4 regions of the Paraburkholderia sp. BL27I4N3 genome follow, and region 4 is predicted to be linked to each of the others. Evidence: riboswitches for the same ligand, from Rfam matches in the RefSeq annotation. Region 4 holds a riboswitch; each other region holds the start of a gene.
What was found. A riboswitch is a leader RNA that binds a small molecule or an ion and turns the genes downstream of it on or off. The one in region 4 is predicted to bind cobalamin.

Region 1 (7,069 bases), 1.8 Mb from region 4:
CGCCATTTCGTTGACGAACGCCGTTGCCGCGCGCAATAACGGCACCGCGAGCGCCGCGCCGGTGCCTTCGCCGAGCCGCATGTCGAGCGACAGCAACGGCAGCGCGCCGAAATGATCGAGCATGCGCCGATGCCCCGCTTCGTTCGACGCATGCGCGAACACACAGTACTCGCGCACGCTCGGCGCGAAGGCGTCGGCGATCAGCAAGGCCGAGGTGCCGATGAAGCCGTCGACCAGAATCGTCATGCGCGCCTCGGCGGCCGCGAGGTACGCGCCTGCCATCATCGCGATCTCGAAGCCGCCGAAAGTGGCGAGCACGTCGAGCGGATCGCTGGACACAGGGTGACGCGCGAGCGCCGACGCCAGCACGTTGCGCTTCCTGGCGAGCCCCGCGTTGTCGAGCCCCGTGCCGCGGCCGACGCATTCGTCGATCGGCACGCCGCACAAGCGGCTCATCAGACACGCGGCCGCCGAGGTGTTCGCGATCCCCATCTCGCCGAAGCCGATCACATTGGTGCCGAGCGCCGCGTGATGCCGCACGCGCGCCGCGCCCGCCTGCATCGCGGCGATTGCCTGGTCGCGGCTCATGGCCGGTTCGCGCGCGAAGTTGCGGGTGCCGGCCATAATCGGAATGTCGATAAGACCCGCGGTGGATGGCAACGGCGTCGCAATGCCCGCGTTGACGACTTCGAGTTCGATGCCCGAGAGGCGGCTCAACGCATTGATCGCCGCGCCGCCCGCGAGAAAGTTGGCGACCATCTGCGCGGTCACCGCTTGCGGATAAGGGCTCACGCCCTCCTCGGCAACGCCGTGGTCGCCGGCGAACACGATCATCGCCGGGCGCGTCACGGTGGGATGCGTGGTGCGCTGGATCAGGCCCATCTGACGCGCGAGCGTTTCGAGCCGGCCGAGACTGCCGGGCGGCTTCGTCTTGGTATCGATGATGTGCTGCAACTCGTCACGCAGCGTTTGATCGAGCGGTTCGACTTCGGGCAATCCGGGCAAGCGTGGCAATGAAGTCATGAGCGTGTCTGAAAGAGGATGTTGGAATCAAGCGGGAATAAAGCAATCAGCTTGCCGGCGTGTCATGACCGGCAGGCGATTCGTGACGCGCGCGCGGTGCGGGAATCAGCGCCTCGTGTTCGCCGTCGCGAATCAGAATCAACGGGTAGCCGAATGCACGGCTCGCCAGCGTGGGCGTCAGGACGTCGTGCACCGGTCCGGCGTACACGCCGCCCGCGCCGTCGAGCAGCAGCGCATGCGTGGCAAAGCGGCGCGCGAGGTTCAGGTCGTGGCATGAAAACATCACTGTACGCCGAGGCTCGCGCGTCCACGTGGCCAGCGCTTCGAGGCAGTCGATCTGATGATGCAGATCGAGATGCGACAGCGGTTCGTCGAGCAACAGCAACGGCGCGTCCTGGCACAGCACCGCCGCCAGCGCCACGCGTTGCCGCTCGCCGCCCGAGAGCGACAGCACATCGCGCGCGGCGAATGCGGTGAGTCCCAACAGATCCAGCGCCGCGTGCGCGGCTTCGCGATCCGCTTCGCGCTCCCAGCCCCAACCGCTGAGATGCGGGAAGCGGTTCAGCATCACGATATCGAGCACGCTCGCGCTGAATGCATCGAGCGCGCTTTGCGGCATCAGCGCGCGGCGTTGCGCGAGCGGCATTGGCGGCCAGTCGGCGAGGCGCACGCCATCGAGTTCGACATGTCCCGCCGACGGTTGCAGCAAACCGGCGAGCGTGGAGAGCAAAGTCGTCTTGCCCGCGCCGTTCGGGCCGGCGATGCACCAGATCTCGCCGGCGTAGAAGGTATGCGTGAAGGCGTCGAGCAAAGTGCGGGCGCCGACACGCAAGGTCAGACGTTGCGCGCTGAGGGTAGCCGCATGAGAAGGAGCGTGACGGGTTTGCATCATCGGCGCCTGCGCAGCAGCATCCACAGAAACACCGGCACACCGATGATCGACGTGATCACGCCGACCGGCAACTGCGCCGGCGCGATCACGGTGCGCGCGATCAGGTCCGCGCCCATCACCGCGACGCCGCCGCCGAGTGCCGCGGCCGGCAGCAGCATGCGCTGATCGTTGCCGAACGCGAGCCGCAGCATGTGCGGCACGACCAGTCCGACAAAGCCGATGGTGCCCGCCGTCGTCACCGCCGCGGCCGCCGCGAGCGAGGCCACCAGATACACCCGCAGACGCAGCGGCATCACCGCGACGCCTAACGCCTGCGCGGCGGCGTCGCCACGCAGCAGCACATTCAGACGCGGCGCGGCGGGCACGATCGCAACCAGCACGATGACGAGCGCGACGAGCGCCGTCCACGGCATCGCGCCGCCGTTGAGGTCACCGGTCAGCCAGAACAGCATGCCGCGCAAGCGGTTATCGGGCGCGAGGTTGAGCAGCAAAGTAATCAGCGCGCCCCAGCCCGCTGCGATCACCGCGCCGGTCAGCAGCAAACGCGGCGACGTGTCCTGCGGTTCGCCGCGCCACAACTCGCGGCGCGCGAGGCCGAGCACCAGCAGGATCGACACGAACGCGCCGGCGAATGCGCTTGCGTCGACGATCCACCATGCGCAACCGGCGATCATCGCGACCAGCGCGAAGCTCGCCGCACCGCCCGATACGCCCAATACGTAAGGCTCGGCCAGCGGATTACGCAACAGCACCTGCAGCAAGGCGCCGGCCAACGCGAGCAACGCGCCGCAGGCAAAGCCGGCTACCGCGCGCGGCAATCGCAACGTGCGGACGATTTCCGCAGTCAGGTCGGCGGCGCCGACAGACGGCGCATGCGACGGCATCAGCGCCGCCAGCACGCGCATTGGCGCGAGCGATACGCTGCCGAGCGCGAGCGACGCCATCAGCACCGCCGCCGCAATCAGGGCGAGCGCCAGCCAGATCGCGGCCGCGCGCTTCGCGCTCATCACGCGCAACGTGGCGGGCATCGAACTCGCGTGGCGATTCATCGGCGCGAACTCAACGAGGAGGCGCAAGCGTTACTGCTGCTGCCAACCAACCGTGAGATACGCACCACGCCGTGGCGAGTTATACGAGTAGGCCGTTTCATAGTCCTTGTCCAACAGATTCTGGATTTGCGCGGCCACGTACCATGCTTTCGTGATGTTGTAGCGCGCCGACAGATTCACCACGCCATAGCCGCCCAGCTTGCCGCTGCTGTCGTTGCTCGGGCCGCTCACGATCCACTCGCCGCCCACCCGCCACCCGGCGATGCTGCGGTTCACCGTCAGCGCCCCGAAGCGCCGGGCGCGCCGCACGAGGTCGGCATCGTTGTCGAGGTCGACGGGATTTTGCAGCGTCAGCGACGCGCGCACGTCCGTCTTGCCGACATGGCCGCTCCACGATCCTTCGATGCCCTGCACCTTCGCATGCCCGACGTTCTCGGCCAGATAGATGCCGGGCGTCACCTGCTCGTAGTTAATCAGATTCGAATAGCGCGTCTGGAATGCGGAAAGGCGCATCACGCCGAGCGCATTCGATGCGTACTGCAGCGCGGCTTCGATCGAATGGCTGCGCTCCGGCTGGATCGCCGGATTGCCGCTGATCGGATAGTACAGATCGTCGAAGCTCGGCGCGCGAAACGAATCCGAATAGCTTGCGGTCACCTTCCAATGGCCGGTGATGTCGAAACCGTAGCCGAGATAGTAACTGTTCGCTCCGCCGAAATCGGAATACTGGTCGCGCCGCACGTTGGCCTGAAACTGGTTGCGCCCGAAGCGTCCCGTATAGCCGACGAAGCCCGAATCCACATGACGGTCCGGCGCCGCGAACGTGTCCGAATCGAGGCTTTGATCGAGATGCTCATAGCCGACCTGCAGTTTCTGCTGCGCGGCCAGCGCGAAATCGTTCTGCCATGTGTACTGGCGATTGTCTGTATCGAAGCGGCCGTTGTACACCCCGTTGGTGTTCGACACGCTGCGGTCGTCGCCTTCTGCGACGATGAAGTGCGTGGTCCACCAGTCGGTCAGCTTGCCGTTCGCGAACACCGAGACCTGGCGCACCTTGCTATACAGGTTGTTCAGATCGGTCGGCACGCCGTACGCGTTGTCGTAGCTGTTGTTGCCATTCGACTGCAAGTAGCTGGCGCCGGCGTCCCATTTGTCGTTGAACTTGTGGCGCAGCGAAGCCGAGATACTCTCGTTCAGATAGCCGTTCGCGTTCGGATTGGCGCTGGGCGCCTCCTTCGTATTCAGCGACGAGAAGCCGTCGTCCTTCGAACGCGCGAGCGAAATGCTGAAGGTCGTGTTGCCGTCCTTGTCCAATGCGCCGTTCACGCCCGCCTGCTGCGTCTGCGTGTGATAGCTGCCGTAGCTGAGCGAAAAATTGAAACGCGGCGGGTGATCGCCGCCGCTTTTCGTGAACACCTGCACCACACCGCCGATCGCGCCCGAGCCGTATAACGCCGACACGTTGCCGTTCACCACCTCCACGTGATCGATCTGGTCGAGTGGGATCTGCGCGAGTTGCGACGCACCCAGACTCACCGAATCGACGCGCACGCCGTCGATCAGCAGCAGCGATTGCGTCGACGACGCGCCGCGCAAAAAGAGGCTCGTCGTCGAACCGGGGCCACCTGTGCGCGAGATTTGCGCGCCGGGCGCGAGTTGCAGGAGGCCCGGCAAATCGGTCGCGGTGGTGTCGGCGATATCCTGCTGATCGAACAGCGAGGTCTGCGGGATCGTGTCGGCGAGCGCTTGCGGCGTGCGATCCGCGGTCACCACCACGGGCGACAGCACCGCCGAAGAGGACACCGAACTCGAAGAATCCGCCGACGGAGACGAAGCAGATGAAGCAGAAGATGAAGACGCGTCTTGCGCGTGCACGACGATCGGCAGGCTCGCAAAGGCGAGCAGCACCGCGCGGGCGAAGGGGGACAGCATGGGGTGAACGTCCTGTGGATAGCGTGCGCGGCCCGCTTCCCCGCAGGCCGATGCGTAACGAGGCGCCCGCGTATTTAACATTTTCGCGCGGGACGTGCCTCTCCCTCTGGCCGGTATCCGGGCTGGCGACGCATCGATCCCGCCTTCCCACGCGAGACGCGCAGTGGCACACTCGCGAGTTGAACTTCCAGCTCGCGAGCGGGATCGACTTGCATGACGAATGCGGTCGCTTACCGTTGCGGGGGCAGCGCAGGTTGGCGCGTTTAGATGAATCCAGATGAACCGCGCGCCCTGCTTCCCGTTTAACTGCGTGGGCCGTTGAAAAAAAGCCGCACGCGGGCACCAGAGTGCGGGCAGTTTAGGAGCGGCCTCGGAGTCCGTCAAGAATGGTGAGATCGCAGGCCATGTGTTCTGTTAAGTGCAGGCTCTTGTCCGACGCGTGAGTACTTTTTCATCATATGGTCGATAAAAAGCCTGCACAAAGCGATGTTGTTACGTCTCGAAACGAGACAATTGTCGGAACCTGCGACATTCCGCGCTAAAATGCGATGTCTTTAGAGGACGCAGCAGATGCTCACCGAACTCGAAACACTTTCACAAAATATCGGCAAGCTGATCGCGATCAGCCAGCGCCACAATGAGGCGCGACTCGCGCTCGAAGAGCAACTCGCGCAATCGCGCGCCGACGCCGAAGCCACGCGCACGGAACTTGCAATGCTGCGCGAGGAACGTAACGCGCTGCAGGCGGAACGCGACGCGCTTTCGGCGAAGATCGACGACGCACAAGTGCGCCTGAACGCGATCCTCGAGAAGCTGCCGCGTGCGCGCGCGCACAGTGAGCCGGACAACCAGCTCGATCTGCTCGAGCCGGCTCAGCAAGTTGCCGAAGCCGGGAGCGACGTGACCCGCCACGGAGAAAATGCATGACCACCAAGCAGATCGAAGTATCGATTCTCGGCGTGCCCTATCGCCTCGCCTGCTCGCCGGAAACGGAAGCGGCGCTGCTCGAAGCGGTTGCACGCGTCGACGCCGAAATGTCGAAGATCCGCAATAACAGCAACGTGCGCGGCACGGATCGCATTGCCGTCATGGCTGCGCTGTCGCTGGCATCGGAACTGCTTAGACTGCAATCGAGCGTGAGACACGGAGAAGCATTTCCCGCTGAAGAAATCCGGCGTACAATGCATCAAATGAACGAACAACTAGGTACTGTGATTGAGCAGTACAGCGTGCAATAAGGTACATGTGTTATCGTGCTGCCGGTCCTGAGATCGGCGGCGGATTCAAACGGAATGTGTGAGCACAAGGTGTGCAAGATTCAGCAAACGTTTGAGTTCAATCGGTAGTTCGTTTTTCAGCTTCATCGGTTTAGCTTCCCTGCCTGGTTCGCCAAGGTCATATATTCCTTGAACCAATGCCATGTGCACGGTTGCGGAAATTTGTAGCACGGGTGTGCGCGTCACTCTGTCTGATGTACCCGAAGTGTTGCTAACTGCGACCAATTCTGAACCCCCGGTTCAGGATGCCGGCCTAGCGGCTAAGGCGGGGACCTTATTTAGAACGGCATCGGACTTCGGTTCGGTGCCGTTTTTCTTTGGGCGCTGTTTTTTGTTGGCCGATTTCTTCCGCATCTTCAACCCCTTAACGTTCAATTCGATTCATGCGCTACTGGCTAATGAAGTCCGAACCGGACGAAGCAAGCATCGACCATCTCGCCAAGGCACCGCATCGCACATTGCCGTGGACCGGCGTGCGCAACTATCAGGCGCGCAATTTCATGCGCGACATGATGCAGGTCGGCGACGGTGTGCTGTTCTATCACTCGAGCTGTCCGGAGCCTGGCATCGCGGGCATTGCGGAGGTATCGTCCACTGCGTATCCCGACCCGACGCAGTTCGACAAGAAGAGTCCCTACTACGACGCGAAGTCGTCGCAGGAAACGCCCCGCTGGGTGCTCGTCGATGTGGTGTTCAAGAAGAAGATTCCGCTTATCCCGCTCGCCGCGTTACGCGAGCACGACGAACTCGCGGACATGCGCGTGCTCGCCAAAGGCAACCGCCTGTCGATTACACCGGTGACCGAGGCCGAATGGCGATTCATCACCAAGCGGCTCGCCTGATCGTGCATGCCTGATGAATGCGTGGCGTGTATTTGTGCGCACGCAAACGTTAAA
Region 2 (7,069 bases), 2.2 Mb from region 4:
ACTTGCGGCCGCTTCTTGCCCTTGAGCAACGGATGCCCCACCGGCAACACGACGACCATCGGTTCGTCGAGCAGCAACTCGAACGCCACGCCTTCGCGGGCGTCGACCGGCTTGCGTAGAAACGCCGCCTGGATCTGGCCCGCAGCCAGACGCTCGATGATCTCCGCCGCGTTGAGCTCGGCGAGGTCCACGGCGACTTCGGGGCAGACCGCGCGAAACGCGCGGATCGCCTCGGTCGTGAATGGATGGAACGAGGCGGAACTGGTCAGTCCGATCGAAATCGTGCCGAGTTCTCCACGCGCAATCCGGCTCGCCTTTTCGACAGACTGCTGCAGATTTTGCAGCAAGCGTTGCGCGTCTTCCGCAAAGGCCTGGCCGGCCGGCGTCAAGGTGACGCCGCGCGGCATGCGCACAAAGAGTTCGAAACCGATCTCTTCTTCCAGCGTTCGAATCTGCTGCGAGAGCGGCGGCTGTTGCATGGCCAGCCTTTCTGCCGCGCGCGTGAACTGGCCTTCTTCGGCGACCGCCAGAAAGTAACGCAGATGCCGCAGCTCCATGGTGTTTCGTCTCCTCACCAGCACATGAAGGCCGGTTCGATGCCATACATACTAAATATGAATGGTGCATGAAACAGGTATTTTACATTTACCATGTCCGCTCCTACGATCTCGTCCATCGCATTCCGTCCGAACCAAGCCGGTGTGACGGTCGGTATTCGCCTCCGATTCCGAGTATTCGGTTTCCCTACGACGGATTTGACGATGCGCCGCGTTCAAGACTGTGCACGGCGATCAGGAGCAAGCTGCATGACTTTGAATCGTTCACGACGTATTGCGGCGTTGTGTATGTCGACAGGCGCGGCAGTGCTGATGACGTTTGCGCAATCCGCGTTCGCGGTCCATGCTTACGAGCCGCATCTGAAGCCGGTGGCGACGATCTCCAACACGCGCTTCACGCTCGACACGCCGCAAGGGCAAGCGCAATTCCCGCTGTATCTGTCGAAGGATTGGAACGTTGCGCAGCCGCAGGTGACGCGCGCGGTCATCGTGATTCACGGCAAGCTGCGCAATGCGGACGTGTACTTTCGCACCGCACAGAATGCTCGCGATGCCGCGCATGCGGACCCCGACACTACGCTGCTGATCGCGCCGCAGTTCCTCGCCACGCTCGACACGCGCGTACACAACGAGCCTGCCGACTTGCTGCGCTGGACCGGCGATGCCTGGATGGGCGGCGAAGCGGCGCGCGCGCCGCTGCCGATCAGTTCGTACGAGGTGCTCGATGCGATCGTCGCGCGGCTCGCCGACCGCAAGCTGTTTCCCAATCTGCGGCATGTGGTGTTCGCCGGGCATTCGGGCGGCGGCCAGGTCGTGCAGCGCTACGCCGTCGCGGCGCGTAATATCGCCGCGTTGACCGGCGAAGGCATCGACGTGCGCTACGTGGTGGCGAGCCCGTCCACGTATGCGTATTTCGACGCGCAACGGCCTGACGCGCAAGGCATTGCCGCGCCGTTCGATGCCGCGCAATGTCCCGACTTCAATCAATGGAAATACGGCATGGACAACCGGCCGCCGTATCTCGACGACCGCACGCCCGCGCAACTCGAAGCGATCTATGCGTCGCGCCGGGTCGACTACCTCGTCGGCGGCGCTGATGACGATCCGCAGCAGAGCGCGCTCGACAGAACCTGTGCTGCCGAAGCGCAAGGGCCGCAACGCGTGGCGCGCGCAGAAGCGTACTACCGGTATATCCAGTCGCGTCATCCAGACGGCCTGAAGCAGCACTTTCATATCGTGCCGGGCGTGGGGCACGACGGTGCGCGCATGTTGACGTCGGTATGCGCGCTGTCAGCAATGTTCGACACTTCGGGATGCGGGCAATGAGCGAAGCGACCTTCAATCAGCGCGACGGTGTCGCGGCTGGAGCCGATGCACCGAACAGCTTGAGTCCGTCGATGGTGCGTCGCGCGATCTTCGCCTCCGTGCTCGGCAATGGACTCGAGTGGTTCGACTTTCTGATCTACGGCTACTTCGCGAAGATCATCGCGCAAGTGTTCTTTCCCGGCGGCAGCGGCTTCGTGTCGATCATGCTGACGCTTGCGACGTTTGCCGTCGGTTTTATCGTGCGACCGATCGGCGGCATTCTGCTCGGCATCTACTCGGACCGCGCGGGACGACGCAAGGCGCTCTCGCTGCTGATCATTTCGATGGCGGCCAGTACATTGCTGATGGGTCTCACGCCGGGCTATGCGAGCATCGGCATCGCTGCGCCGCTGTTGGTGGTCCTTGCGCGCTTATTGCAGGGGCTATCCGTGGGCGGACAGTTCGCGACGGCTTCCGCGATGCTGGTCGAGTACGCGCCCTCGCACAAGAAGATGTTCTACGGCAGCTTCAACATGTCGGCCCAGGCGTTCGCGTTGCTGCTGTCGTCCGGCGTCGGCTATCTGCTGACCACGCAGCTCACGCATGAGCAACTGGTGGCGTGGGGCTGGCGTTTGCCGTTTCTGTTCGGCGCGCTGGCGGGGCCGTTCGGCTTCTATATCCGGCATCGCGTGGCCGAGTCGCCGGAGTTCGAGCGCCTGCTCGAGCACAAGGAAAAACCGCTGCGCGTCACGATCCGCCAGTTCTTCCGCGACAACGGCGACGCGGCGATTTGCGCGATGGGTGTGATTATCGTCGGCGCGGCGACAAATTATGTTTGGCATTCCTATCTCTCGGTGTATGTCGAACGGCAATTGCATTTGCCGTTGTCCACCGCGTTGCTCGGCGCGTTCGTGTCCGGTGTGCTGAATCTGTTTCTGTTTCCGCTGTCCGGCAAGCTCGCCGATCGTTATGGCGCATACCGGCTGTTCTATCCCATCGTGATCGCGTGGATGGTCTGCGTGTATCCGCTTTATCACTTCGTCGTGACGAATCCGACGCCGGGGCACCTGTTCATCGCGCAGATGATCGCGACGCTGTTCCTCGCCGCGATGTCCGGCGCGCATCCCGGCATGCTCGCGACCTTGTTCCCCGTGCGCAGCCGTTCGGCGGGCGTGGCGCTGTCGTACAACATTGCGGTGACGCTGTTCGGCGGCATGGCGCCGCTCACCATCACCGGCTTGACGCGCGTGACCGGCAGCAGCCTCACGCCCGCGTTTTACCTGATTTTTGCCGGCTTCGTGTCGCTCGCGATGGTGTACTTCACGCGCGCCGGACGCATGTCGAGCGGCGCGGCGGCTAGACCCGCCACTCATTGATCGACCACGAGCCTATTGCATGACCCAGCCTTTCATCACAGACGACGAACGCGCGCCGAATGAACATCCGGTCGCGGTCGTGGCGAGCCGGCATCTGAGCGTCACGACGCGAGCCGGCAGCGGCACCGTGCCGGTGTTTTCCAACGGCGACTGGCTCGCGCCGACGCGCGATGTCCAACGCGCCGTGATTCTGATTCATGGCCGCCTGCGCAACGGCGACACGTATTTCGAACTCGCGCAGCGTTCGTGCGCGCTTGCCGGCGGCAGCGCGGCCGATACGCTGCTGATCGTGCCGCAGTTTCTCGCGACTGCGGATGTCGACGCGCATGAGCTGCCGCCGTCCACTTTGCATTGGGACTGGACGAGCTGGATGGCCGGCGAGAACGCCGAAGGTCCCGCGCCGATCAGTTCGTTCGATGTGCTGGACGCGATTGTGGACACGCTGGCGTCGCGCGAGCAGTTCGCATCGCTCGCCGAGGTGGTGATCGCGGGACACTCGGGCGGCGCGCAGGTCGTGCAGCGCTACGCGGTAGTAGCGCGAGACGAGGCGTCCCTCGCGGCGCGCGGTATCGCGCTGCGCTATGTGGTCGCGAATCCTTCGTCGTATGTGTACTTCGATGCAATGCGGCCGATTGGGTCGGTTGCGTCCGCTGTGTCCGGCGAGTTTGCGGCGTTCGATCAGGCGAGGTGTCCGTCGTTCAATCGCTGGAAGTATGGGCTCGAGGATTTGCCCGCTTACTCTCGTGACGCGGCTTCAGCGGCCACGCTCGAAGCGCGTTACGCGCAACGTGACGTGACCGTGCTGCTCGGCGGCGCGGATTGCGATCCACGGCATCCGGCTCTCGACCGTTCGTGCGCCGCGCTGGCGCAGGGTGAACACCGGCTCGGGCGCGGGCTGGCTTATGCGCGCTATATGGCGTTGCGGCATCCCGAAGGATTGGCGAAGCATCGGACGTTTGTGATCGATGGTGTCGGGCACGATGCCAAGGGGATTTTCGGGTCGGCGCAGGGGCTGGCGGCTTTGTTCGGTACTGGATTGTAATGACGGTGACTGAAGCGCGGTCTTGAGTAATCCGCGTTCATGGGCATGAAGCGTGCTACCGCGCTGGTACCTGCGAGTGACTTCAAGGACCGCGTCGACATGAACAGAACCCGATTGCTTGCCACCGCGCTCGCCGCTGCGTCGCTGGGTGTTTTGCTGACCGGCGGTGCGTATGCCGACGATGCGCCTAGCCCTTGCACATCCCTGAAGCGGATCGTCGCGGCGGCCCCTGGCGGGCTCGCGTCATTGACGTCGGACGACGGCAAGGGCGTCGCGCAACCTTACGGCGACGACGCGCAATGTTCGGCGAGTCACGGTGCCTATCAATGCACGTGGACGCCGCATCACGACGCCGGATCGAATGCCGACGCGCTGCAAGCTGTCGCGGCGGACGTCGCATCGTGTCTGCCCGACGCGACGCACGATCAGAATTCGCCGGGACGTCAGCACTTTTATCTGGGCGCGAAGGGTAAGCGGACCGATATCACACTGACGCCGACCGGGTCGAACAAGCTGCGTCTGGTGGTGTCGGGTAAATAAGCCGCCCGGCGAGAGCGGCTAGTGTGTCGCCGGCCACCATGTCCAGCCACGCGATGATCGCCGCAACTCGATGATCGAAAGCGGTGCGATTTCAATACGCGGAAATACGACGGGCGATGCTCCGAGCGCATACACGATCGCTGCCCGCAGCACGGGCGCGTGGGTGATGGCGATCACGTTGCTCGATGCACGATCCGTCCCGCCGTCTAACAACGTTTCGAGCCATTCTCGTACCCGTTTCACGAGTTGACTGAACGACTCGCCGCCGTGAGGCGCGGCGTCCGGATCGCGCGTCCATGCGGCGACGTCTTGCGGCGCTTCGGCGGCGAGGTCGGCGAGCCGCCGTCCTTGCCATGCGCCGTAGTTCAGATCCGCCAGGCCGGCGTCGACCGACGCCGTGAGGCCCAGCGCCGTCGCCGTTTCGCGCGCGCAGGCGGCCGGGCTGACGAAAGCCGGCGCGTCTTCCGCGACCGCCAGGCGCAAGCCTGCGGCGTGGGCTTCGGCTTCTGCGAGGCCGCGGGCGTCGAGTGAATCGTCGGCGGGAAAACGGCCTGCGCGCTGGGCCGCGGTCGATGCGTGGCTGACCAGTAACAGCCTTGTGTCCATTCCGTTCATGTCCTATCAAGCCACGTCCCGAAGCCCAACGCCGGCGGCATGAAACGTGTGTTTTGCGTTGCCGGGTGCCGAAGTTTAGCGCGTAGAATAGCGGGACTGCGAAGCGCGGAAGCCGGTGAGAGCCCGGCGCGGTCGCGCCACTGTAATCGGCAGCACAAGCCGAAAGCCAGACCTGAGCTTCGCACCAATCCTCTGCAATGACTATCGGGGCGCGTTACCCCAGGAGATGTCCATCATGACCGAAGCTGTTTTCGATCCCGCCAATCAGCCTGTTGCTCAACCCACGCCGATTCCGCTGCGCGAGTTGCTGCCCTGGGTCGTGTTCGGCGGTTTGCTGTTGCTGCTCGCGCTTTACTTCGTGGGTGCGGAACAGGGTGCCACCTCGCTGGTGCCGGGCATGTACGTGCATGAGTTCGTGCACGACGGCCGCCATCTGCTCGGCTTTCCCTGCCACTAACGGAGTCGACCATGGTGGGTAAATTGTTGGTACGCGGGATGCTTGCTGGCATCGTCGCGGGACTCCTCACGTTCGGATTCGCCCGGGTAGTGGGCGAGCCGCAGGTCAATCAGGCGATTTCATTCGAAGAAAAGGCCGACGCCGCGAAAGGCGAGGCGCCCGAGCCTGAGATGGTGAGCCGCGACACGCAGCGGGGTATCGGCTTGTTGACTGGCGTGCTGACTTACGGCGCGGCATTCGGCGGCTTGTTCTCGCTGGTCTTCGCTTACGCTTATGGCCGAGTGGGCGCGTTGAGCCCGCGCGCGTTGTCCGCATGGCTTGCGCTTGGCGCGTTCATTGCGCTCGCGATCGTGCCGAATCTGAAGTATCCGGCGAACCCGCCCTCGGTCGGCGACCCTGAGACGATCGGGACGCGCACGGGGCTGTTCTTCCTGATGATTGCGATCTCGCTGGCGGCGATGGTCTTCTCGCTCAAGGTGCGGCGCCGTGCGGCGATGAAACTTGGCGCGTGGAACGGCTCGATCGTGGGGGCGGTGGTGTTCATCGTGATCATCGCGGCGGTGCAGTTGTCGATGCCCGCGATCAACGAAGTGCCGGAGGCTTTCCCGGCGGTGCTGCTGTGGAAATTCCGCGTCGCGGCGCTCGGCATGCAGGCGATTATGTGGGCGACGATCGGGCTGCTGTTTGGCGCACTGGTCGAGCGGATTGCGTTGATGCGGGTGGCGGGGCGGTCGGCGGTGAAGTCGGCTTGATTGGCATGACGAGTGCGGCCGCTTCGGCGGTTGCGCTCGGCGGTTTGCTTGCCGTGCTTCGCTCTCCGCAGTTTGCGCGCAGTGGTCAAGATGGGTTCTGCGTCAAGGAGTTGGGGCGGTTGTGGGGTGGTTATCCACAGGCTTGCGAACAATTTCTGTGGATAAATTCGCCCGCGACGCTCAAGAGCTACAAACATCTGTTCCGTTCGAATTTAACAACCTGGTTGCTGGCACACGGCCTCCGGTTGTCCGCATCATTGGGACACGGCAGGTGTTTTGCGTGACCATTCAGGGCGACTCCGGTCGCCCTTTTTCATCTTGTCGCTTGCTGCGCGTTCCCGGATTTGTCCGATGTCACGGCTGCGTACACGACCCGCGCATTGATTCTGCATGTCGGCACAATTCCCCTCCTGATCTGCGGACAC
Region 3 (7,069 bases), 330 kb from region 4:
GCCGAGGATCGACAGCCCGCCGAGAATGCCGAGACGCGGGTTCATCGTTTTCAGCGCCAGCGCTTCGCCGCCTTCCACGCCGATCGTCACTTCGAAGCCGCCGCCGTACGCATGCTCCGCCGCGAGTTCGGCCAGATGCTCGGTCATCATTCTGCGCGGCACCGGGTTGATGGCGGGTTCGCCGACCGGCAGCGTCAGCCCCGCGCGCGTCACCGTGCCGACGCCCGGCCCCGCGCGAAATATCACGCCCGCTTCGGCGATGAGGCGCACGCGCGCGAAAACGACGGCGCCGTGCGTGACGTCGGGATCGTCGCCGGCGTCCTTGATCGTGCCGGCTTCCGCGCCTTCATCGCCATTGCCGATCAGGCGGCAGAACACCAGCGGCATCGGCACATGCTGGCCCTTCGGCAACACGATCTCCGCCACTTCGCTGACGACACCCGCGAGCAACAGACGCGCCGCCGCCAGCGACGTCGCGGTGGCGCAACTGCCGGTCGTGTAGCCGCTACGCAGCGGCGCGGGTTGTTCGGGGGTTTCTTCGCGCATCAGGGTTCGGGGGATGGGTCGGTGGGGGTGGCGCCGGCCGTGTTCGTCGCTTTCGTCGAGTTGGCGACATTCGTGGCGCTCATACCGCTTCCGGCACTTGCGGCACGCCTGGCATTCGGCACATTCGCCGCATCCGCCGCATTCGCCGCGTTAATCACGGTTTCGGTTCCCACGAGGTTCACGCCCTCGCCGCTCGCCGGCTTCGTCACCTCCAGCAGCGTGATCGGCAACGCCTGCCGCCACGTATCGAATCCGCCAAGCGGTTGCGCGTCCGCCAATGCGATCCGTGTCAACGTCCCGCCATGCCGCTCGCGCCACGCCGCCAACACCGCCTCGCCTTGCAAGGTGACCGCATTGGCGACCAGCCGCCCGCCTTCGCGCAGACCTGCCCAGCATGCCTCCAGCACGCCCGGCACGGTCACGCCGCCGCCGATGAACACGGCATCCGGCACTGGCAACCCCTGCAGCGCCTCAGGCGCGCGCCCCGCCACGAGTTGCAGCCCCGGCACACCTAACGCATCGCGATTGTGTTCGATGAAACGTTGCCGTTCCGCGTGCCCTTCAATCGCAATCGCGCGACAGGTGGAATGCACGCGCATCCATTCGATGCCGATCGAGCCGCTGCCCGCGCCCACATCCCACAGCAATTCGCCGGGCGTCGGCGCGAGGCGCGCGAGCGTGATCGCGCGCACGTCCCGCTTGGTCAACTGGCCGTCGTGACGAAACGCATCGTCGGGCAAACCGCAGGTCAGCGGCAGACGCGGCGCGCCTTCGGTAGCACGGCAGTCGAGCGCGATCAGGTTCAACGCGGCCACCTCGCCCGCGGACCACTGATCCGCGCGGCCGTCGATGCGCCGCTCCAGTTCGCCGCCCAGGTGTTCCAGCACACTCATGCGGGTCGCCCCGTAACCGCGTGCGTTCAGCAATGCCGCGAGCGCCGCGGGCGTGCGCCCGTTCGCGCTGAGCACGAACATGCGCGCGCCGTCATGCAGATGCGCGTTCAGCGTGGGCAACGGCCGCCCCACCAGCGACACCGTCGCGACATCCTGCAACGGCCAGCCGAGCCGCGCGGCCGCCAGCGACAACGACGACGGCGCCGGCAGCACCCGCAATTCTCCTGCCGGCAATTGCCGCGCGAGTGTCGCGCCGACGCCGAACAGCATCGGATCGCCGCTCGCCAGCACGCACACGGCTGCGCCGCGCTCGGCCAGCAAGGGTGCGAGATCGAAGGGACGCGGCCAGGCGGCACGGCGCGCGGCGAGACACGCGGGCAGCATCGCCAGATGACGTTCGCCGCCGTACACCACCGACGCTTCCAGCAAGGCCCGCCGCGCGGGCCGCCCCAAGCCGGCGAAGCCGTCGTCGCCTATGCCCACCACCGTCAGCCACGCGGGCATGCATCCATCCTCATTCTGTGTCTTCAAATAATGCGCTGTGCCACGCCGATCAAAGCGTCCAGCCTCGTTGTGCTGTTCGAAAAAAGGCATAATACAGCCGCCGGTGCCCTTCGGGGCCGAAGAGGGAACACAGTGCCACTGTGGCTGCCCCCGCAACTGTATGCAGCGAGTCCGCCTGCGCTCCACGCCACTGGTTCGACCGGGAAGGCCGCGGCGGACCATGACCTGCCAGCCAGGAGACCTGCCGGCGAGACTGTTCGTGCCAGCCAACATCGGGCGGGGTGTACCGATGCCGCAGCCATGCCCGCCTCACGGCATGCTCGGGCCGTCGCGCGACGCTAAACCCGGTGTCCGTCTTGAATCAAGCAACGCCCTCCACCGTTTTATCCGACGCGGCCGCCACGCTGCGGCCCTCGGCGTGTCCGGGGCTGCTGCGCATCGTTGCCGCGCGCGACGGCGGGATTTGCCGGATCAAACCGCCCGGCGGCGAATTGAGCGCGGCGCAGGCTCGGGCGATCGCGGAGGCTAGCGCGCGGCACGCGGGCGGGGTGATCGAGTTGACCAATCGCGCGAATGTGCAGGTGCGTGGCGTGAAGCGCGGTGAAGAGGCGGCTTTGATCGCGGCTTTGATCGACGCGGGTCTTGGGCCGATGCCGGCGAACGGCGTGGCGGGCCCTGGGAACACGGCGGCGGCCAACGCTGTGAATGCAGTTGCCGCCAGCGCCGTGAACGCAGACGCGAAGAGCGCTACAGATGCCGAAGCCGCGAACGCAGTGAATGAATGGGCCTCGAAAGCCCCGGACGCAGCAGCGCAGCGAGTGGGCACTGCCCACGCACTCTCCGCCGCAGCCGCAGCCGACGACGTCCGCAACGTCATGATCAGCCCCGCTGCCGGACGCGATCCGTTCGCGCTATTCGACACACGCCCGCTGTGCGCCGAGTTGCTCGCTATGCTGCAAAGCGAAGCGCGTTTCGCGGCGCTGTCGCCGAAATTCGCACTGTTGCTGGACGGCGGCGAACGGCTCGCGAGAGTGGACCATCCGCACGATGTGTGGCTCGCGGCGTCGCAAGAGGCGGACGGCGTGCGGTTCGTGTTCGGGTTCGCGGGTTGTCCGCCTGTGAGCGCCTATGCCGGCGCGCTTATGCAACGCCAAAGCACCGCGCTTGCAAAACCGGGCGTGAACAACACAGGCGCACTAGCCGCAATCCTGCCTTCACAAGTCCCGGCCCTGGTACGCGCGCTGCTCCTGACATTCCTCGACCTCGCCGCCGCCGACGCCACACGCATGCGCCACCTGCTAACCGCGCCGCATTCCGTCGACGCGGTACTGCATCACGCCGAGCAATATCTCGACTTCCCGCTAACGCGAAACGCGAATCTCGCGAACTGGCATCGCGCTACACCAGCCGACGCCAACCTTCGCCTCGGCGCCCACGCCCAACGCGAGCCCGGAGCGTGGCACGTCGGCGGTCAGCCACCGCTAGGACGTCTCGATGCAGACACACTCACGGGACTCGCGACGCTTTCGCAACAGCACGGTAGCGCCACGCTTCACCTGACACCCTGGCAAAGCGTGCTATTACCCGACATCGCCACGCACGCCGTTCCGACCTTGTTGTCCGGCCTGAACGCCCTCGGTCTCGCCTGCGATCCCGCACACGCGATTACGCACCTGATCGCGTGCGCCGGATCGAGCGGCTGCGTGAAGGGCCTCGCCGACACCAAGAGCGACGCGTTGCGCCTCGCGGCTCGGCTGCCAGCCGGCGTGGACGTGCATCTGAGCGGCTGCTCGCGCTCGTGCGCCGCCGCGCATTGCGCGCCGTTCACGCTGCTCGCCGCCGCGCCCGGCCTGTACGACCTTTATCGGCGCGACGGCCGGCCCGGCTTCGGCCAGTGCGTCGCGCGCCAACTGACGATCGGCGAGGCCGCCGACCTGCTCGAACGCCTCGCCCGGAGTGACACCGATGCTTGATTACATTCGCGACGGTCAGGAGATCTATCGCCAATCCTTCGCGACGATCCGCGCGGAGGCCGACTTGTCGCGCATTCCCGCCGACCTCGAAAAACTCGCGGTGCGCGTGATCCACGCATGCGGCATGGTCGATGTGATCGACGATCTGCAATTTTCCGCAGGCGCGGGCGCGGCGGGCCGCGCGGCGCTCGCGCAAGGCGCGCCGATCCTGTGCGATGCCGGCATGGTCGCGCAAGGCATCACGCGCGCGCGGCTGCCGGCGAACAACGAGGTCATCTGCACGCTGACGCATCCAGACGTGCCGTCGCTCGCACGTGAACTCGGCAATACGCGTTCGGCGGCGGCGCTCGAATTGTGGCGGCCGCAGCTGGCGGGCGGCGTGGTCGTGATCGGCAATGCGCCGACCGCCCTGTTTCACCTGCTCGATATGCTCGACGCCGGTGCGCCCAAACCCGCGCTGATTCTCGGCTTTCCAGTGGGTTTTGTCGGCGCGGCCGAATCGAAAGCCATGCTCGCGGACGACAGCCGCGGCGTGCCCTACGTGGTGGTGCATGGCCGGCGCGGCGGCAGCGCGATGGCGGCGGCCGCCGTGAACGCGCTCGCCACGGAGGTCGAATAAATGACGGTGCAAGGACGTTTGTTCGGCCTCGGCGTCGGCCCCGGCGACCCGGAACTCATCACGCTGAAGGCGCTGCGCTTGCTAAAGGCGTCGCCGGTGGTCGCGTACTTTGTCGCGAAGGGGAAGAAGGGCAACGCGTTCAGCATCATCGAGGCGCATTTGCACGATGCCCAGCAGCATCTGCCGCTCGTTTATCCCGTGACCACCGAAGCGCTCGAACCGCCGCTTTCCTATGAAGCGATCATCGCCGACTTCTACGACACCGCCGCGCAAGTCGTCGCCACACACCTCGACGCGGGCCGCGACGTCGCCGTGATCTGCGAAGGCGATCCGTTCTTCTACGGCTCGTACATGTACCTGCACGACCGGCTCGCGGCGCGCTACGAAAGCGAAGTCGTGCCGGGCGTGTGCTCGATGCTCGGCGGCGCCGCCGTGCTCGGCGCGCCGCTGGTGTATCGCAATCAAAGCTTGTCGGTGCTCTCGGGCGTGTTGCCCGAAGACGAATTGCGCCGCCGTCTCGCCGATGCCGATGCCGCCGTCGTGATGAAACTCGGCCGCAACTTCGACAAGGTGCGGCGCGTGCTCGGCGAACTCGGTCTCGCGGACCGCGCGCTTTACGTCGAACGCGCGACGATGGGGAATCAGCGCATCGTGCCGCTCGCCGAAGTCGATCCGATGGCATCGCCGTATTTTTCGCTACTCGTGGTGCCGGGGGAAAAATGGCAAGGATGAGCGCACCCGCGATAGTCATTCTCGGCGCGGGCGCGCTGGCGACGGCGCGGCGCATCCAGTCGCTGTACGCAGGCAGCCAGATGCATGCGTTGCAGGGACGCGTCGAGGCGGACGTGCCGTACAGCGAACTCGGCGCGCATCTGCGGGAACTGTATGCGCGCGGCACGCCGATCGTCGCATTGTGCGCGGCGGGTATCGTGATTCGCTGTGTCGCTCCGTCGTTGTCGAACAAGGGCGTCGAGCCGCCGGTGCTGGCCGTCGCCGAAGACGGCAGCGCGGTCGTGCCGCTGCTCGGCGGTCTCGCCGGCGTCAATGTGATGGCGCGCGAGATTGCCGCGCTGCTGGCTGTGCCACCGGCCATCACGACGAGCGGCGAACTGCGTTTCGGCACTTGCGTGTTGAATCCGCCCGAGGGCTATACGCTCGCCGATCTCGGCCAGGGCAAGCGCTTCGTGTCGGACCTGCTGGCCGGCGAGAGCACGCGCATCGAAGGCGAAGCGCCGTGGCTCGATGACGCGCAACTGCCCCGCTCCGACTCGGCGCGTCTTGCGATTCGCGTGACGCCGCGTGCATGGGACGGGCGCGAAGACGAGCTGGTGATTCATCCACGCAGCGTGGTCGCAGCGGTCACGGCCGTGGATGGCGAGATCGCGACACGCGTGCGCGAGGCACTGGACGCGCAGGGTCTCGCGCCGCTGTCGCTCGCGGCATTGCTGGCGTCTTCTGAGCGCATGGCCGACCCGGCGCTGATCGAGGCTGCAGCGAACCTGAACGTGCCGTTGCGTTTCGCGCTGACACGTCCCGACGATGGCGCGCCGCCGGCCAACCTGCTGCACGCCGCCTTGCGCATTCCGTACGAGACGCTGCACAACGACGCGGCGGCAGGCGTCGCGCTCGCGTTGGCGCCGCTCGCCATCGATCCTGACACGATCGGCCGCGCGCGCGGCCGTCTGACCGTGATCGGCCTCGGCCCTGGCAGCGCCGATCTGATGGTGCCGGCCGCGCGCACGGCACTCACCGAAGCCACCGACATTCTCGGCTACGACACCTACGTGAAAATGGCCGGCCCATTGCGCGCCGACCAGCGCGTGCACGGCACGGACAATCGCGAGGAAATGCAACGCGCGCGGCATGCGTTCGAACTGGCGAGCGAGGGACGTTCCGTGGTGATGGTGTCGTCGGGCGATCCGGGTGTGTTCGCGATGGCGGCGGCGGTGCTCGAAGCGTTAGAGTCGTCGCTGAACACGGACTGGGCGGCGGTCGAGTTGTCGATCGTGCCGGGTGTATCGGCGGCGATGGCAACGGCGGCGCAGGCGGGTGCGCCGCTGGGTCACGACTTCTGCATGCTGTCGCTGTCCGATAATCTGAAGCCTTGGACGATCATCGAAAAGCGTTTGCGGCATGCCGCCGAAGCGGATCTGGTGATGGCGTTCTATAACCCGATTTCGCGCGCACGGCCGTGGCAGTTGGATAAGGCGCTGGATATCGTGCGGGAGTATCGCGCGGCGCAGACTCAGGTGGTGTTGGGCCGCGATATTGGCCGACCAGGCGGCACGTTGCGCACGCTCACGTTGGGCGAATTGCGTTCGTCCGATGTGGATATGCGGACTATGGTGATCGTGGGGTCGTCGACGACGCGGCGATTTGGCGTTGGCGCCGGCGGCGCCGAATGGGTTTATACGCCGCGGTGGTATGAGTGACTGGGCAGTCGGTGGTTACGATGTTTTCCTGTGGATGAACCGGCGCATCGCGAGACAGAAAGAAATAAGAAGCACACCGACGCATAGCGTTGCTATCGCCCA
Region 4 (7,069 bases):
GTCAGCGGCGTGATCGAGGCGCGCGTCGAGGTCGTCGATTTCTTGCGCCTGATGCAAGCCGAGGTGACGATCGGGCAGTGCGATTTCATCGCTGGCGGCAATGTGTCCGCACCAGCGCAAATCTGGCGGCAACGCTTCTTCCAGCATCTGCGCATGCCGCGCGGAGCCGACGCGATTGGCGAGCACGCCGTAAAACGGCACCTGTGGCCGGAATTGCGCGAGACCGAAGGCGACCGCGCCGAAGGTCTGCGCCATCGCCTTCGCCGAAATCACCGCGAGCACCGGCACGCCGAAGACGGTGGCGAGATCGGCGCTGCTCGGCGTGCCGTCGAACAGACCCATCACGCCTTCGATCAGGATCAGGTCGGCTTCGGCGGCGGCTTGCGCGAGCAGCGTGCGGCAGGCGGTTTCGCCTACCATCCACAGATCGAGCGAGAGGACCGGCGCGCCGCTCGCGCGCGCCAGAATCATCGGATCGAGAAAGTCCGGTCCGGTCTTGAAGACGCGCACGCGTCGCCCCAGCCGCCGATGGTAGCGCGCGAGACCCGCGGTGATCGTGGTCTTCCCTTGACCCGAAGCAGGCGCGCTGATGAACAGGGCGGGGCACGCGGCCATCGCTCAGAACTCCACGCCGCGCTGCGCTTTCACGCCTTGCTCGCGATACGGATGCTTGACGATGCGCATTTCGGTGACGAGGTCGGCGGCTTCGATCAATGCGTCCGGCGCGTGACGGCCGGTGACCACCACATGCAGCATCGGCGCGCGGGCGGCGATTACCGACAGGACTTCATCGAGCGGCAGGTATTCGTACTTGAGCACCGTGTTCAGTTCGTCGAGGATCACCATCTGGTACTCGCCGCTTTCGATCATGCGGCGCGCTTCATCCCAGCCTTTGCGCGCGGTCGCGATATCGGCGTCGCGGTTCTGCGTGTTCCAGGTGTAGCCGTCGCCCATCGTGACGAAATCGCAGTTGGCGATCGCGCCGAGAAAGTCGCGCTCAGACGTGTGCAACGCGCCCTTGATGAACTGCACCACGCCGAGACGCATGCCGTGGCCCAGCACGCGCACGGCCATGCCGAATGCGGCAGTAGTTTTGCCTTTGCCCGTGCCGGTGTTGACGATCAGCAGGCCTTTTTCGACGGTGGCGTTGGCCTGTTTTTTCTCGTGGCCTTCGCGGCGGCGCTCGGTCATGCGTTGATGTGATTCGGGGTCGGTCTTCATGGCAGGTCCTGTTGCTGTGTGTCGTTGTCTGGGTGTTCGGCGCGAGCGGCGTGAGCGGTGGTTGAGGCAATCGCCACGGTGACGCCGGCATAAACGGTTTTGCGCACGAGGAGCGTGGCACGAGGCGCATGGCCTATGACAGATTCACCGAGCCCGGCTGTGGCGTCGGCCGCCGCGCCAAGCAGCGCGCACGGCTCGCAGACGCCGTCCACGCCGAGATGCTCGCGCACTGCCGCCGAAGCCACCGCGACAGGCATCGCCGCGATCTGTTCAAGGCTGAAGAACGTCAGCGGCAGCGCATGACGTGCGCAGAATTCGAGGAGGCCCGCTTCGCGGGCTTTGATGTCGAGCGAGGCGACGGTACGGATTTCGTCGAACGAATGCGTGCCGAGCGCGGCGCGCACCGCAGCTTCGATCTGCTCGGCCGAGCTATGCAAACGGCAACCGATGCCGACGCTCAGCGTTTTCATCGCGTATCCGTTCCGTCCGCTGGCGGCGTTGCAGCGCGTTCCGCATGAGCCGCCTCACGCGCCAACGCGAGCGACGCCACGCCGCCGATCACCACGATTGCCGGCGACCCGAGACCAGCACGCGCGACGATGTCGGCAAATTCACCAAGCCGCGCCAGCGCGTGGCGTTGCTCGGGACGGGTGGCCGATTCGATCGCCGCGCACGGCGTATCGGCGCTCATGCCAGCCGCGAGCAGCGCGCCGACGATATCGTTGAGCCGCCGCATGCCCATGTAGATCACGAGCGTCATGCGCGTGGCCACGAGTGCGGCCCAGTCGGGCTCGCCGCTGCCCGCGCCGTGCCCGGTGACGAACACGACGCCCTGCGCATGATCGCGATGCGTGACCGGAATCCCGATCGCCGCGGGCGCCGCGATTCCCGCCGTGATGCCGTTGACGACTTCCACCTCGATACCGGCCGCGTGCAGCGCCTGCTGTTCTTCGCCGCCCCGGCCGAACACGAACGGATCGCCACCTTTCAAACGCGCGACGCTGCGCCCGGCCCGCACATGTTCGAGCATCTGCGCGACGATGCCTTCCTGCGGTGTCGACGGATGACCGCCGCGTTTACCCACGTAGACGACCAGCGCGTCAGCGCGCGCGAATTGCAGCACTTCAGGATTCACCAGATCGTCGACCAGCACCACGTCGGCTTGCGCCAATGCACGGGTGGCCTTGATGGTCATGAGTTCGACGTCGCCGGGGCCGGCGCCGATCAGCCAGGCGCGGGTCATCGCGGCGTGCACGGCGGGCGCCATGTCGTGACAAGCGGGAAAGGGTAAAGCGCGAAGGGTCGCCAGACGGCGGACGTTGGGGTCATGCAGTGCTACGGATTCAGGCATGGCGCAATGCGTGGTTCGTAGCGAGTTTCACACGAAACTCGCCTACGCGGACACTCTGCGTCGTGCTTTAGCGCCTTCGCATCCGTCCCTCGCGGATTCCGGCGTCCGGCGGCGGGATGTTGCCCTGAGGTTCGCCGCCTCCGCGTCTGGCCGGTATCCGGGCTGGCGGCCTCACGCGCTTTGCCTTCCCGTCCGCATTCGCTGGAAATTGCCGGACAGTGGCTTAAAAAAACGCATGCGCGGCGCAAGTCGATTAAACATCGCGCCGCAGGTCGCTTACCGTTGCGGGGACAGCACAGGTTAAGCGCAGGGCGCGCTGCCTGTTTCCCGTTTAACTGCACACGCGAATGCATGTGCGGGCACCAAACGCGCGCATACGATAGCACATGGCGCCCCGTCCGATAAGCGCTTGCGGCCTGGGGTTTCCTTGACGGCACCGAGCGGCGGGCCTACACTCGCACGCACTTTGGTGCTCGTGTGCGCGCTCGTGCGCATGCAGTTAAACGGGAAACAGGGTGCCCACCTGCCATGGATCGGGCCAACCTGTGCTGCCCCCGCAACGGTAAGCGAAATGTGGTGCTAACTGCCGTGTCAAACGCAGTCGGTTAGCGCCGCGGAGCCGGCTTCGATGTCCACGCGCAAGGCCGCGTCGGCATATCACCACTGGGCGAGAAATCACTCGTCCGGGAAGGGGAAGCGGCGCTTTCGCCAGCCCGGATACCGGCCAGATAACGAAGGACGAACGCCGCGGGGATGCGGCGCTACGTTCATGACTCATTCCCGCTTTCTGTTTTTCTGTTGTCGCGGCAACGCCGACTTTCGTCCCCGTGTTTTGTTATGGTCGTGGCTGGCCGGGCGTCTGCTCCGTTTGCCTCGGCATACGCTGAAAAACACGCCGGCGTGCACGTGCAACTCTACGGATGGACCTCACGATGCAAACTCAAATGCGCAAGATCCCCGTCACCATCGTCACGGGCTTTCTCGGCAGCGGCAAGACTACGCTGCTGCGGCATATTCTTCAGCATGCGGGCGGCAAGCGCATCGCGGTGATCGTCAACGAATTCGGCGAACTCGGTATCGACGGGGAAATCCTCAAGGGTTGCGGCATCGGTTGCGATGAAAACGGCGTCGAAACCGAAGGCCAACTGTATGAACTGGCAAACGGCTGCTTGTGCTGCACCGTGCAGGAAGAGTTTTTCCCGGTGATGGAAAAGCTCGTGGAGCGCCGCGAGCAGATCGACCACGTGCTGATCGAGACGTCGGGTCTGGCGTTGCCGAAGCCCTTGGTGCAGGCGTTCAACTGGCCGCAGATAAAGAACAGCTTCACCGTGGATGCCGTGGTCACCGTGGTTGACGGCCCGGCTGCGGCAAGCGGCCAGTTTGCGGATAATCCGGTCGCCGTGGATGCGCAGCGCAAGGCCGATCCGAATCTCGATCACGAGTCGCCGCTGCACGAGCTGTTCGAAGACCAGTTGTCCGCGGCCGATCTGGTGATTCTGAACAAAACGGACTTGCTCGACGACGCGCAGCAAAGCGCGGTCGAAGTTTCGATCCGCGAAGAAATTCCGCCGCAAGTGAAGATCGTTCGCGCACACATGGGCCAACTCGATCTGCATACCTTGCTGGGCCTCGAAGCGGCGTCGGAAGACACGATCCACTTGCGCCACGATCACCATGGCTCCGCCGACGACGCCGACCACCATCATGACGAGTTCGACTCCGTGGTCGTGCAGGCGAATGCGTCGTCGCGCGAGGCGGTGATCGCCGCGTTGCAACAACTTGTCGAAACCAACACGATCTATCGCGTCAAAGGCTTCGCGGCGCTGCCGGGCGCGGCGATGCGTCTGGTGATTCAAGGCGTTGGGCGCCGCTTCGACAGCTATTTCGATCGACGCTGGCAGGCCGGCGAAGGCGGCCCGAGCCGCTTCGTGCTGATTGGTGAAGACCTCGATCAGCCGGCGTTGCAACGTGCGTTCGACGTGGCGCTGGGCATGCCGTCGAGCGTCGAAGCGCAGCAGGCGTAAGCGCATATGCATCTGCTGCGCACCACGCCGGGCGGTTTCGTCGACGACACGCAAGGCGTGATCCGGATCGATCAGCAGCCCGCGGATATCGTGGTGCTCAGCTCCGCCGACACCACGCTGTCGCTGCTGGCGAGCGTTTTTCCGCGGCTGGGTGAAGGCTTCCCGAGCGTGCGGCTCGCGAACGTCACGTATTTGCGGCAACCGGCGTCGGTGGATTTTTATCTCGAAGACGTCTTGCAGCATGCGCGCGTGGTGGTGGTCGATCATCTGGGCGGCGAAGCGTATTGGCCTTACGGCATCGAGCAGGTGGTGGCGCTCGCCGAGCGCAAGCAGCAGACGCTCGCGATGTTCTCCGGCGATCTGCAGGAGGATCCGAACCTGCTCGCGCGCAGCACGGCAAGCGCGGATCTGTGCCATCAACTGTGGCGCTATCTGCGTGAAGGCGGCCCGCAAAATGCCGAGGCGTTCCTGCGCTGTATCGCCCACCGCGCCTTCGGCTGGGGACGCGAACCTGCGCCGCCGCGCGCGTTGCCCGCGGCCACGCTCTACCATCCCGAACGCGATACGCCGACCATGGCCGACTGGCAGGCGCGCTGGAAACAGGGAGCACCGGTTGCGGCGATCCTGTTCTACAAGGCGCATCTGCAGGCTGCCAACACGGCGGTGTTCGACGCGCTGATCGACGCACTCGAATCGCAAGGTCTGAATCCGCTGCCGATCGCGATTACCTCGCTGAAAGATGCGATGAGCCGCGACGTCGTGCAATCGCTGTGCGCGCAGCACGAGGTGGCGCTGGTGCTGAATACGACCGCATTCGCCGCGTCCGCGATCGACGACCCCGAGCCGCTCGCGCTCGCCGGTGATGCCCCGGTGCTCCAGGTGATCCTGAGCGGCGGCAATCGCGACGATTGGGTCAAGGACAATCAGGGCCTCAATTCGCGCGATATCGCCATGCATATCGCGCTGCCGGAAGTGGACGGCCGCATCATCACGCGCGCGATCAGTTTCAAGGGACTCGCGTACCGCTGTGCGCATACTCAGGTCGACGTGGTGCGTTATCAGGCGGACCTTGAACGCGTGGGTTTTCTCGCCGAACTGAGCCGGCGCTGGTGCCGTCTGCGTTCACTCGATAACGCGGACAAGAAACTCGCGCTGATCCTCGCCAACTATCCGATGAGCGAAGGGCGCATCGGCAATGGCGTGGGACTCGATACACCGGCATCGGTAGTCGGCATTCTGTCGATGCTGCGCGACGAAGGTTATCGTCTGGCCGATTTGCCCTCGGGCGGCGATGCGCTGCTGAAAAAGCTCACCGAAGGCGTGACCAACGATCCGGTCGTGCGAGATCTGCGTCCCGCACTGCAGAGCCTCGCCCTCGACGACTATCTCGCGCACTTCAACGCCTTGCCCGCCGAAACCCGCGAGGCGTTGAACGCGCGTTGGGGCGCGCCGGAACTCGACCCGACGCTGCGACGCGGCCGCTTCATGATCGCGGGCTGGCGTTGCGGACAGGTGTTCGTCGGCATTCAACCGTCGCGTTCGCGCGAGCAGGGCGACTACGCGAGCTATCACGACGCCGAACTCGTGCCGCCGCATGCGTATCTGGCGTTCTATTTCTGGTTGCGTCACCAGTTCGGTATCGATGCAATCGTGCATGTCGGCAAGCACGGCAATCTCGAATGGCTGCCCGGCAAAAGCGTCGCGTTGAGCGATACCTGCTGGCCCGATCTGATTCTCGGGCCGATGCCGCATCTGTATCCGTTCATCGTCAACGATCCGGGCGAGGGTAGCCAGGCGAAACGCCGCGCACAGGCTGTCATCATCGATCATTTGATGCCGCCGCTCACGCGAGCCGAAAGTTACGGACCTTTGCAGGACCTGGAGCGCCAGGTCGACGAATACTATGAAGCGCTAATGGTCGATCCGCGCCGCTCGAAGCTGTTGCGGCGCACGATTCTGGCGACCATCGTCGACCATAAGCTGCATGAGGAACTCAGTCTCGCCGCACCGAACGGACAGGACGATGAAGACGCGCTGCTCACGCGCGTCGATGCGTGGCTGTGCGAGTTGAAGGAAGCGCAGATTCGCGATGGTTTGCACACGTTCGGGCAATCGCCCGACGGCGTGCAGCGACGCGATACGTTGCTGGCATTGGGGCGTTTTCCTGTCGGCGACGGGCAAGGCGGCAAGGCCGGCTTGATCGATGCACTGGCGCGTGATCTGCAGATGGATCATCTGTTCGATCCGTTGTCGGTGGATTGGTCGGCGGTGTGGGACGGTCCGCGTCCCGATGTACTTCAGCGCGTGAGCGATGCGCCGTGGCGGCACTGCGGCGATACGCGTGAGCGGCTGGAGTTGCTGGCGGCTGAGTTGCTGCGAGACCTGTGCGGAGATCGAACGCAAGCATCGGTAACCACGACGGCCGCGGGCTTGCCGCAAGCGGAGCAAGTGATCGAGCGTCTGCGTAACGACG

Region 1: another riboswitch for cobalamin. It lies ahead of B0G71_RS15455 (TonB-dependent receptor domain-containing protein); the one in region 4 lies ahead of cobW (cobalamin biosynthesis protein CobW).
Region 2: another riboswitch for cobalamin. It lies ahead of B0G71_RS33290 (CbtB-domain containing protein); the one in region 4 lies ahead of cobW (cobalamin biosynthesis protein CobW).
Region 3: another riboswitch for cobalamin. It lies ahead of cobG (precorrin-3B synthase); the one in region 4 lies ahead of cobW (cobalamin biosynthesis protein CobW).

Annotation. Positions count from the first base shown of each region.
Region 1 is NZ_QREJ01000001.1:3,390,869-3,397,937, forward strand. Features, by position in the region: gene cobT (nicotinate-nucleotide--dimethylbenzimidazole phosphoribosyltransferase) at 1-1,023, opposite strand, end outside; gene B0G71_RS15445 (ABC transporter ATP-binding protein) at 1,070-1,912, opposite strand; gene B0G71_RS15450 (iron ABC transporter permease) at 1,912-2,964, opposite strand; gene B0G71_RS15455 (TonB-dependent receptor domain-containing protein) at 2,995-4,896, opposite strand; cobalamin riboswitch at 4,987-5,258, opposite strand; gene B0G71_RS15460 (ATPase) at 5,467-5,823, shown strand; gene B0G71_RS15465 (cell division protein ZapA) at 5,820-6,134, shown strand; RNA gene ssrS (6S RNA) at 6,268-6,449, shown strand; gene B0G71_RS15475 (EVE domain-containing protein) at 6,557-7,015, shown strand.
Region 2 is NZ_QREJ01000001.1:7,335,919-7,342,987, forward strand. Features, by position in the region: gene B0G71_RS33260 (LysR family transcriptional regulator) at 1-557, opposite strand, end outside; gene B0G71_RS33265 (alpha/beta hydrolase) at 807-1,883, shown strand; gene B0G71_RS33270 (MFS transporter) at 1,880-3,238, shown strand; gene B0G71_RS33275 (alpha/beta hydrolase) at 3,258-4,280, shown strand; gene B0G71_RS33280 (hypothetical protein) at 4,380-4,820, shown strand; gene B0G71_RS33285 (histidine phosphatase family protein) at 4,839-5,426, opposite strand; cobalamin riboswitch at 5,490-5,632, shown strand; gene B0G71_RS33290 (CbtB-domain containing protein) at 5,671-5,892, shown strand; gene B0G71_RS33295 (CbtA family protein) at 5,904-6,644, shown strand.
Region 3 is NZ_QREJ01000001.1:5,507,809-5,514,877, forward strand. Features, by position in the region: gene B0G71_RS25095 (cobalt-precorrin-5B (C(1))-methyltransferase) at 1-546, opposite strand, end outside; gene cbiE (precorrin-6y C5,15-methyltransferase (decarboxylating) subunit CbiE) at 546-1,943, opposite strand; cobalamin riboswitch at 2,028-2,207, shown strand; gene cobG (precorrin-3B synthase) at 2,291-3,916, shown strand; gene B0G71_RS25110 (precorrin-8X methylmutase) at 3,909-4,535, shown strand; gene B0G71_RS25115 (precorrin-2 C(20)-methyltransferase) at 4,536-5,267, shown strand; gene cobJ (precorrin-3B C(17)-methyltransferase) at 5,264-6,967, shown strand; gene B0G71_RS25125 (hypothetical protein) at 6,983-7,069, opposite strand, start outside.
Region 4 is NZ_QREJ01000001.1:5,179,049-5,186,117, reverse strand. Features, by position in the region: gene B0G71_RS23645 (cobyrinate a,c-diamide synthase) at 1-615, opposite strand, end outside; gene cobO (cob(I)yrinic acid a,c-diamide adenosyltransferase) at 619-1,221, opposite strand; gene B0G71_RS23635 (cobalamin biosynthesis protein) at 1,218-1,691, opposite strand; gene cobA (uroporphyrinogen-III C-methyltransferase) at 1,688-2,464, opposite strand; cobalamin riboswitch at 2,703-2,954, opposite strand; cobalamin riboswitch at 3,023-3,316, shown strand; gene cobW (cobalamin biosynthesis protein CobW) at 3,505-4,596, shown strand; gene cobN (cobaltochelatase subunit CobN) at 4,603-7,069, shown strand, end outside.